Regions from separate parts of the Kitasatospora sp. NPDC033851 genome, predicted to be linked through region 1. Evidence: riboswitches for the same ligand, from Rfam matches in the RefSeq annotation. Region 1 holds a riboswitch; the other holds the start of a gene.

Region 1 (5,297 bases):
GCCACTCCAGGATCTCCACGTCGTTGTACCCGCAGTCGCGCAGCACGGTCAGGGTGCCGGACAGGTGCTTGACCAGCCCCTGGCCGTCGATGAACGCCGCAGGGACCTGCAGCGACTTGTTCGGGCCCCGCCGGACGGCGATCAGGCCGCCGCTGCGGACCAGGTCGCGCACCTCGGTGACGCGCACCCCCCACTGCTCGGAGATGTCGGGGAGGTACATCCACTCGGCGACCAGGGCTTCAATCTTGCTTTCGATCTCACTCACGCCACCAGACTGCCACCTCCGCGGCCCGCCGCGCACCAGCCGCTACCCGGCGACCGCCGACTTCAGCGGAACCGAGGGGTCCGCCGCGCGGGCCGGGTCCAGCGCCGCACCGCGTTCGATCAGCTTCCGTCCCTGGGTGAGGTCGCGCGGCCGGTCCACGGTCAGCAGCGCGCTCGGCACCCCGTCGCGCAGCCAGAGCACCGCCCAGGAGCCGTCCTGCGGGCTGCCGCGCCACAGCGGCTCGTCGCCCTCGGCGTGCCGGCCCACGTACTGGACCATCCGCCCGAACTGCTCCGACCAGAAGTACGGCACCGGGTCGTACGGCGGCGCGTCCGCACCGAGGACGGCGGCGGCCGCCGCCTCGCCGGACTGCAGCGCGTGGTCCCAGTGCTGGACGGCCAGCCGGCCGCCGGCCCGGGCCGAGGGGTAGCTGACGCAGTCCCCGGCCGCGAAGACACCGGGCAGGCTGGTGCGCAGCCGCGCGTCCACCACGACGGCGCCGGTCCCGTCCAGTTCGACGCCGGAGCCGGCCAGCCACTCGGTCGCGGGCCGGGCGCCGATGCCGACCACCACCTCGTCGGCGGGCAGGTGCGAGCCGTCCGCCAGCAGCACCGCGCCGGGCTCGACGGCGGCCACGCCGACCCCGCAGCGCAGGTCGACGCCGGCCTCGGCGTACCAGGCGGCCATCGCCGAGCCGATCGCGGTCGGCAGCGCGCCGGGCAGCGGCGCCGGGCCCGCCTCGACCACGGTCACCTCGCAGCCCGCCTCGCGGGCGGCGGTGGACACCTCGGCGCCGATCCAGCCCGCGCCGACCAGCACCAGCCGCAGGCCGGGGCGCAGCAGCGCGCGCAGCGCCAGCGCGTCGTCCAGGGTGTGCAGCAGGTGGGCCCGCTCGGCGCCGGGCAGGGCGCGCGGGACGGCGCCGGTGGCGATCACCAGCGAGCCGTACGGGAGGTCGCCGTCGTCGGTGTGCAGCACGCCGGGGGTGAGGCCGGTGGCCCGGCGGCCGGTGCGGACCTCGATGCCGAGGTTCGCGTAGTCGATGTCCAGGGTGGTGCTGTCGCTCTTGCCGAGCAGCACGTCCTTGGAGAGCGGTGGCCGGTCGTACGGCGCGTGCGGCTCCTCGCCGACCAGCGTGATCCGCCCCCGCCAACCGCCCTGCCGCAGCTTCAGGGCGCACTGCGCCCCGGCCAGCCCGGCCCCGACGACGACCACCTGATCCGTCCCGCTCAGCTCTGCCACGCCCGTCACTGTACTCAGCGCGACGCCACCGCTTCCGGGCCGTCCACCCTTCGTTCAGGCGCGGCCTCGCGCCGAGCGGCCCCCTTCCGCCTCCCCCTGTCCACCCTTCGTCCGGCCCTTCGGCCGGGCCGGGCCCCGGCGTTATGGTGGGGACACCATCACGGGAGCCCGGCGAACCGGGCTGAGAGGCGGGCTGGCACGGCCTGCGACCGTCCGAACCTGATCCGGGTCATACCGGCGAAGGGAGAAGAGCAGCTTTGACACGCATGCCATCAGGCGCCCCACCCGACGTCCTGGTGATCGGCGGGGGCATCATCGGCCTCGCCGTCGCCTGGCGGGCGGCGCAGCGAGGGCTGCGGACCGTCGTGGTCGACCCCACCCCCGGCGGCGGGGCGGGCAAGGTCGCGGCCGGGATGCTCGCCCCGGTCACCGAGCTCCAGTACGGCGAGGAGCCGCTGCTGCGCCTCGGCATGGCCTCCAACGAGCGGTACGCGGACTTCGTCGCCGAACTCACGGAGGCGAGCGGCGGCCAGGACACCGGCTACCGCCAGTGCGGCACGATCGCCGTCGCGCTGGACTCCGACGACCGCGAGGAACTGCGCGAACTGCACGCCTTCCACCGGCGGCTGGGCCTGGACTCGACCTGGCTGACCGGCCGGGAGGCCCGCAGGCTGGAGCCGATGCTCGCCCCCGGGGTGCGCGGCGGCCTGCACGTCGCGGACGACCACCAGGTGGACGGCCGGCGGATGCTCACCGCGCTGCTGTCGGCCGGGGAGCGCGCGGGCGTCGTCGTCCGGGCCGCCGAGGCGGTTGAGCTGCTGGTCGAGGGCGGCCGCGCGGTCGGCGCCCGCCTGAGCACGCACGAGACCGTGACCGCCGACCAGGTCGTGCTCGCCGCCGGCCCGCACAGCCACCGGCTGGCCGGTCTGCCCGAGGGCGTGCTGCCCGCGATCCGCCCGGTGAAGGGGCAGGTGCTGCGCCTACGGGTCCCCGACGCCTACCGGCCGTTCCTCTCCCGCAACGTCCGCGCCGTGGTGCGCGGCCGGCACATCTACCTGGTGCCGCGGGAGAACGGCGAGCTGGTGATCGGCGCGACCACCGAGGAGCAGGGCTACGACACCACGGTCACCGCCGGCGGGGTGTACGAACTCCTGCGCGACGCGCACGAGTTGGTCCCGGGTCTCACCGAACTCCCGCTCGCGGAGACCTCGGCCGGTCTGCGCCCGGGCTCGCCCGACAACGCGCCGCTGCTCGGCCCGACGTCACTGCCCGGGCTGGTCGCCGCCACCGGCCACTACCGCAACGGCGTGCTGCTCACCCCGGTGACCGCCGACCTGCTCTCCGAGTACCTGGCCACCGGCGAACTCCCCGAACTGGCGCAGCCGTTCACCCCCACCCGGTTCTCCCCCGCCCCCGCTCGCCCCACCACGAAGGCCCTGGCATGACCGAGATCGCACCGAACGAAACCGGCCCGAACGAGACCGCACCGAACGAAACCGGTCCGGACGAGATCGCACTGACCGTCAACGGCAAGCCCCGCGAGGTGCCGGCCGCGACGACCCTCGCCGAGGTGGTGGCCACCGTCAGCCGGGCCAACTCCGGCGTCGCCGCCGCCCTCAACGAGGCCGTGGTGCCCCGCAGTTCGTGGTCCGAGACGCCGCTGACCGCGGGCGACCGGGTCGAGATCCTCACCGCCGTGCAGGGAGGCTGAGATGGCCGACGACCTGCTGACCATCGCCGGGACGAGCTTCTCCTCCCGGCTGATCATGGGCACCGGCGGCGCGCCGAGCCTGGAGGTGCTGGAGCGCGCGCTGCTCGCCTCCGGCACCGAGCTGACCACCGTCGCGATGCGCCGGGTCGACGCGGGCACCCAGGGCTCCGTCCTGGACGTGCTGACCCGCAACGGCATCCGCGTGCTGCCCAACACGGCCGGCTGCTTCACCGCCGGCGAGGCCGTGCTGACCGCCCGGCTGGCCCGCGAGGCGCTCGGCACCGACTGGGTGAAGCTGGAGGTGATCGCCGACGAGCGAACCCTCCTGCCGGACCCGATCGAGCTGCTGGACGCCGCCGAGACCCTGGTCGACGACGGCTTCACGGTGCTGCCGTACACCAACGACGACCCGGTGCTGGCCCGCAAGCTGGAGGACGTCGGCTGCGCCGCGATCATGCCGCTGGGCTCGCCGATCGGCTCCGGTCTCGGCATCCGCAACCCGCACAACTTCCAGTTGATCGTGGAGAGTGCGGGCGTCCCGGTGATCCTGGATGCGGGCGCCGGCACCGCCTCCGACGTCGCGCTGGCGATGGAGCTGGGCTGCGCCGCGGTGATGCTGGCCTCCGCGGTGACCCGGGCTCAGGACCCGGTGCTGATGGCCGAGGCGATGCGGCACGGCGCCGAGGCGGGCCGGCTCGCCCACCGGGCGGGGCGCATCCCGCGCCGCTTCCACGCCGAGGCCTCCTCCGCGATGGCCGGCCGGGCCGACCTGGACACCCGGGAGCGGCCTGCCTTCTGAAGCACCGGCGTGTCACAAGCCGGGCACAGCCGGGCCCCGGGGCGGCGTCCTCCGGGTCCGGCCGCCCGGCCCGGCACTAGACTCGCCGGGTGGACATGGCACTGCACGACCCGCTGATCGGCGCCCTGCTCGACAACCGGTACCGGGTCGAGCAGCGCATCGCGACCGGCGGGATGTCCACCGTCTACAAGGGCACCGACACCCGGCTCGACCGGGTGGTCGCCCTCAAGGTGATGCACCCCGCGCTGGCCGGGGACGAGGCCTTCACCACCCGCTTCATCCGCGAGGCCAAGGCGGTCGCCAAGCTCACCCACCCCAATGTGGTCAACGTCTTCGACCAGGGCGCGGACGGCGGAAACGTTTTCCTCGCCATGGAGTACGTGCCCGGCCGCACCCTGCGCGACCTGCTGCGCGACCGCGGCGCGCTCTCCGTTCGGGCCGCGCTGGACGTCCTGGAGCCGGTGCTCGCCGCCCTCGGCGCCGCCCACCGGGCCGGGCTCGTCCACCGCGACGTCAAGCCGGAGAACGTGCTGATCACCGAGAGCGGCCTGGTCAAGGTCGCCGACTTCGGCCTGGTCCGGGTGCTCGGCGCCGCCGACGGCGCGCCCACCTCGACCAGCACCGCCACCGGCGGCACGGTCCTGGGCACCGTCTCCTACCTGGCCCCCGAGCAGATCCTCCCGGACGCCCCCACCGACCAGCGGGTCGACGTCTACGCGGCCGGCATCCTGCTCTACGAGATGCTCACCGGCCGCCGCCCGCACACCGGCGACAACCCCGTCCAGGTCATGTACAAGCACCTGCACGAGAACGTCCCCGCCCCCTCCCTGGTCGCCCCGGCGGTCGGCCCGGAGCTGGACGCCATAGTGGCCGGCGCCTGCGCCCGGGTCGCCGACGCCCGCCCGTACGACGCGGTCGAGCTGCTCGCCGCGCTCCAGCGGCTCCGCCGCACCCTCACCCCGGCCGAGCTGGACGCCGAGCCGCCGGCCTCCACCCGGCCGAGCCCGCGCTACCCGACCAGCGAGCCGACCTCGGTGATCCAGCCGCTGCCGCGGCCCGCCGACGCCCCGCCGCCGGAGCGCACCAGCGTGCTGGACGTGCCGCCGGAGCTGATGGACCAGCTGCTCACCGAGCCGCGCCCGTACGACGAGCCGGCCCCGGCGCGCGAGCGCCGGCCCGGCCTGCTGCGCCGGATCCCCCGCAAGGCGCTGATCTGGGCCTCCGTGCTGACCGCGCTGGTGCTGGCGGTCGGCGGTGCCACCTACGGACTGTCCGAGGGG
Region 2 (5,297 bases), on a different contig from region 1:
CGCCGGGCGCGTCGCGCACGCCCCAGTCGCCGGCCAGCTGGTCGACGATGCTCAGGCCGCGGCCACCGCGCGAGGTCAGCGAGGGACGGGCGGGCAGCGGCCGGGTGGCCGCGCCGCCGTCGGTGACCTCCAGCGTCAGCATGCCGTCCGCGTGCAGCTGCCAGCGGACCAGCACACCGCCGTCCGGCTCGTCCGTGCCTTCGCGGTGCTCCGGGCCGCCGGGCGCGGGATGCGTCCCGGACGGGACGCCGACCAGCACCTGCCCGAGCACCTCGGCTCGCGCGCCGCGACCGAGCGCCGGCAGCGGGCCGAGCGGACGGGCGTACCGGCACGCATTGCTCAACAGTTCGGAAAGGATCAGAACAGCATCATCGATGACCGGTTCCGGTATCTTCCGGTCACCCAGATCTCGACGCAGTCGGCGCCGTGCGACCCCGACACTCGCTGGGCCGTGCGGCACTGCCATGGTCGATGAAGTCGGCACTTCACGCGCCACCATCAACGCCACCCCCGGACCTCCTTCAGCGTATGCCGAGGGAGAGATGCCCCTTGGTAATGCGTCGGAAACGAGCACCAGGCGATCCCGCGAGCCCATTTCGAGCGTGGCGACCGAGGGTCGACATGAGGTCATTCCATGCTCACCCTCTGTCGTCCGAGGGCAAGAATTTCCGGCAATATCGTGCGAGGAAGGTTTGACTGCCGACCAGAGTGATCAGTGCGCACCGGTACGGCCGTCGGTGCGGCCGTCGGTACGTCGGCGGATCACCGTCCGGTCACCGGCCGAGCTGCGCCAGCACCTCGGCGGGCCGGTTGGTGATGATCGCGGAAACGCCGAGTTCCAGGCAGAGTTCGACGTCGGCCGGTTCGTCCACCGTCCACACGTGCACCTCGTGCCCCAGCTCCCGCAGCCGGGTCACCAGCTGCGGACGGGCCCGCACCAGCTCGATGCCCGGCCCGGCGATCCGCGCCCCGCCCGGCAGCGGCGCACCCTCGCGCAGCTTGCCGAGCAGCGGCAGCGTCCGCTCGAACAGGAACACCCGCCGGTACTCCGGCGCGGCGGCGGCCACCCGGTTCAGCGCGATCGACGAGAAGCTCATGATCCGGGCGGACGGGCGGTCGCCCTCCCGGGCCGCGCCGATCTTGAACCGCTCCAGCATCCGCAGCAGCTCGGCCTCCACCAGGCCGCGGAAGCGCACCGGGTGCTTGGTCTCGATCGCCAGGTCCACCGGGCGGCCGCAGTCCACTACCAGCTCCAGCAGACGCTCCAGCGGCAGCACGCCGCGCAGCTCCGGGTCGGTGCTGGGGCGGCCGGTCTTCCAGGCCCCGAAGTCGTACGACTGCAGCTCGGCGAGCGTCATCGCCGAGACGGTGCCGCGGCCGTTGGACACCCGGCCGATCCGCCGGTCGTGCACGCAGACCAGGTGGCCGTCGGCCGTCACCCGGACGTCGCACTCCACCGCGTCCGCGCCCTCGTCGAGCGCGCGCCGGTAGGCCGCGAGGGTGTGTTCGGGCAGGGCGTGGGAGGAACCGCGGTGGGCGATCACCTGGACGGACGGCGCGGTGCGCGCCTCCGGCGAGGACAGGTCTGGGCTGGTCACAGGGCCAACGATAGGCGGCGGAGGTAACGCGGAGGCGAAGACGGCCCCAACCTGTGGGGCCGTCTCCGGGTGCCGGGTGCCGGGTGCTGGGTTCGGGTACCCGGCGCCCGGCGCCCGGCGTCAGCGCGCGGCGCGGCGGGAGAGCGGGGTGAGCGCCCAGGTGGCCAGGGCCGGCACCAGGAAGGCGAACAGCGAGGCCGACGTCCACTCCTGCGGGGTGAAGTGCAGGGCCTCCTGGGCGGCGGTCCAGAAGTTCGTCCACCAGTCGGCGACCTTGGTCGGCGCGATGAACTGGTAGACGGCGAAGCCCAGCACCCACGGCAGCAGCATCGTCCAGCGGGCGGGCGCGTCCTCGGAGAGGTTCCAGCCGCGGCGCCCGGCGCCGAGGAAGAAGTCCACCGCCAGCACCGCCAGCAGCGGCACGAACACCGAGCCGATCAGGCCGAGGAAGCTGTAGTAGGTGTCGGTGAACTGGTCGATCTGCAGCGCCAGCACGGTGGTCAGCACGCCGATCACGCCGCTCAGCACCCGGCGGTCCACCCGCGGCAGCAGGTTCTGCACCGACATCGCGGTCGAGTACACGTTGGCGAACGACTGGTCCGTCTCGCGCAGCACCAGCACCAGCAGGAACAGCCAGCCGGCCCAGACGCCGAGGAAGGAGTCGAAGAGCTTGTTCGGGTCGCCACCGGACTGCAGCAGCGCCATCAGGCCGAGCACGTAGCACCAGACCTGGGCGATCGTGTAGCCGGAGAAGCTGCCCCAGAACGCCGAGCGCGGGGTGCGCGAGTGCCGGGTGTAGTCGGCGGCCAGCGGGACGAAGGAGATCGACACCGCGATCATCGCGTCGGTCGCGCCCAGGAAGCCGTGCCAGTTGCCGGCGCCCGGGTCCGGCACGCCCTGGCGGCCCAGCTGGACCGTGAAGTACACCATCGCGACGGCGACCGCCCCGGCCACGAAGCGGCGCAGCACCGCGATCGAGCCCAGCGGCCAGATGGTCAGCGCGGTCGTCAGGGCGCCCGCGAGCAGCACGAACAGCCAGCGGTAGCCGGTGGTGTGGGCGACGGTCTGGGCGCCCGCCGAGATCGTCAGCAGCTCGAACACGCCCCAGCCGACGCACTGCACGATGTTCAGCACCGTCGGCAGGTACGACAGCCGGGTGCCGAACAGCCCGCGCAGGTTCGCCATCGCGGGGGCGCCGGTCCGGGCGCCGATCAGCGCGGCCACGCCGAGCATCGCGGTGCCGACCGCCGTACCGACCACGATCGCGGTCACCGCGGCGGCCAGCGACAGCTCGCTGCCGGGGGCGCCGAGCACGGTGGCGGCGGTCGAGAAGCCGATCAGGCTGACGCCCAGGTTCATCCAGAGCGCGAAGTGGTCCCGGAAGCGCAGCGTGCGCGGCGGCTCGGTGTCCAGGACCAGCGGCGCCTCGACGCGCTCGGAACGGTCCCGCACGGCGGTCGCCGTGGTGGCCGCAGCGGTGGTCGCCGCAGCGGTGGACTCGGGGAAATCCTTGGACGCGGCAGCGTCCGAAGAAGAGGATGACGAAGCAGACGGCATGGCCGATACTCCCTACGCCGGCATTACCCGGACAGGTTCCGGCGGTCAGCGCCCCCTCGACCGTCCGCCTCGCTCGCGTGGCGTACGGTCGACATGCGCACTCTCAGCCTGGTCGGTCCAAGCTCCCGCGTGTCAGTTTGGAGCGACAGGCTAACCGGCACAGGGGTGAACACCCAAGGCCAGGGCGTGCGCGGTCCGCATCGCGGGACGCCCGGCGGGGAGGGGGGAGCCCTCGGCCGTCGGCACCGGCTAAGGATTCTTATGAGTTCTTCAGAGGGGTCCTTACGGCAATCGAATCGACAGTGCGAAAAACTATGGTCCTTGGTTCTGCCAGCTATGGAGGTCGTCCGTGAGCACCGAGCGCGAGGTTGGGCCCACCGGGCCGCAGGGGGAGCAGCCCGCCGGCCAGGGGGCGGCTGAGTCCGCTTCCGAAGGCCCCGCTCAGGGCGGGCACCAGTCGACCATGGCCTTCCGCCGGGTCCCCGAGCCGGAGGCGGCCACCGGCGAGGCCGTCCCCGCCGAGGCCGCCCCGGCGGACGCGGCGCCGGCGGACGGCGGGCACAAGCCGACCATGGCGTTCCGTCGGGTGCCCGAACCCGAGGCGGCCACCGGCGAGGCCGGCACGGCCGAGACCGTCCCGGCCGAGGGCGGGCACAAGCCCACCGTCGCCTTCACCAAGGTCCCCGCGCCGGAGGCACCGGCGGCCGCGCCCGAGGCAGCCGCCCCGCCGGTGGCGCCCGCCGCGCCGGTCGCCGAGGAGCACGCCGTCGACCCGGCCACCGGGTACATCGACGCGCCGCCGCCGGTCCTGCCGCCCGCCGCGCCCGTGGCCCCGGCGGCAGCGCCCGTGGCCCCGGCGCTGCCGCCGGCCGCCAACCCGTACGCCACCCCGACCCACGGCGTCCCCGCCGCCGGTGCGCACGACGCGTACGGCGCCGCCGCAGCCGCCCCCGGTACCCCGGCCGCCCACGGCACGCCCGCCGCGCACGGCCACCACCCGTTCGGTGCGGGCCAGCCGCTCGGCGGCTGGGGCCCGACCCACGACGCCACCTCCGGCGGCGCGGGCTACCCCGGCGGCCCGGCGGGCCCGCTCGGCTACCCGGCCGACTACCCCGGCGGCCCGGACGGCGGCGGCCCGCGCAAGAAGCGCGGCGCACTGGTCGCCCTGATCGCTGCCGTCGCACTGGTCGCCGGTGTGGCCGGCGGCGCGCTCGGCGTGACCGTGGCCGACCGCAACGACAGCAGCAGCTCCGCGGACGACCACCGCAGCACCACCGTCCAGGCCAGCGACACCCAGAAGAACGAGCCCTCCCCCGGCTCCATCGCCGCCATCGCGCAGAAGGCGCTGCCCAGCGTCGTCACCATCAAGGCGCAGGGCAACGGCGAGTCCGGCACCGGCACCGGCTTCGTCTTCGACACCGAGGGCCACATCCTCACCAACAACCACGTGGTCGCGCCGACCCTCAACGGCGGCAAGCTGACCGTCAAGTTCGCCGACGGCACCTCGTACAACGCCTCGGTGCTGGGCCACGCCGAGGGCTACGACGTCGCCGTGGTCAAGATCGACAACCCGCCGAAGAGCAAGCTGGCCCCGCTGCCGCTGGCCGACTCCGACAAGGTCAACGTCGGCGACGCCACCGTCGCGATCGGCGCGCCGTACGGCCTGGAGTCCACCGTCACCAGCGGCATCATCAGCGCCAAGGACCGCCCGGTCGCCTCCGGCGACGACACCGGCTCGCAGGCCTCGTACATGAACGCCCTGCAGACCGACGCCTCGATCAACCCCGGCAACTCCGGCGGCCCGCTGCTCGACTCCGGCGGCGCCGTGGTCGGCATCAACTCGGCGATCCAGTCCAACGCCTCCGCCAACGGCCGGGCCGGCAGCATCGGCCTGGGCTTCGCCATCCCGATCAACCAGGCCAAGTGGGTCGCGGACACCCTGATCAAGACCGGCAAGCCGGTCTACGCCAAGCTCGACGTGCTGCGCAACGACGACTACAAGGGCGACGGCGCGCAGATCCAGACCAAGGACATCCAGGGCCAGCCCGCCGTCACCCCCGGCGGCGCCGCCGACAAGGCCGGCCTCAAGCCGGGCGACGTCATCACCAAGCTCGGCGGCGTGCCGATCGAGAACGGCCCCGC

What was found. A riboswitch is a leader RNA that binds a small molecule or an ion and turns the genes downstream of it on or off. The one in region 1 is predicted to bind thiamine pyrophosphate.
Region 2: linked by a shared signal. The riboswitch ahead of ACZ51D_RS07275 (purine-cytosine permease family protein) and the one ahead of thiO (glycine oxidase ThiO) in region 1 are both predicted to bind thiamine pyrophosphate.

What each region holds. Positions count from the first base shown of each region.
Region 1 covers NZ_JBVIRL010000016.1:82,048-87,344, reverse strand. Annotated here, with positions in the region: gene ACZ51D_RS27400 (Rv2175c family DNA-binding protein) at 1-265, opposite strand, end outside; gene ACZ51D_RS27395 (NAD(P)/FAD-dependent oxidoreductase) at 308-1,516, opposite strand; TPP riboswitch at 1,658-1,770, shown strand; gene thiO (glycine oxidase ThiO) at 1,774-2,952, shown strand; gene thiS (sulfur carrier protein ThiS) at 3,018-3,218, shown strand; gene ACZ51D_RS27380 (thiazole synthase) at 3,220-4,017, shown strand; gene pknB (Stk1 family PASTA domain-containing Ser/Thr kinase) at 4,113-5,297, shown strand, end outside.
Region 2 covers NZ_JBVIRL010000003.1:106,798-112,094, reverse strand. Annotated here, with positions in the region: gene ACZ51D_RS07285 (ATP-binding protein) at 1-343, opposite strand, end outside; gene ACZ51D_RS07280 (glycerophosphodiester phosphodiesterase family protein) at 774-1,598, opposite strand; gene ACZ51D_RS07275 (purine-cytosine permease family protein) at 1,719-3,155, opposite strand; TPP riboswitch at 3,148-3,294, opposite strand; gene ACZ51D_RS07270 (S1C family serine protease) at 3,505-5,297, shown strand, end outside.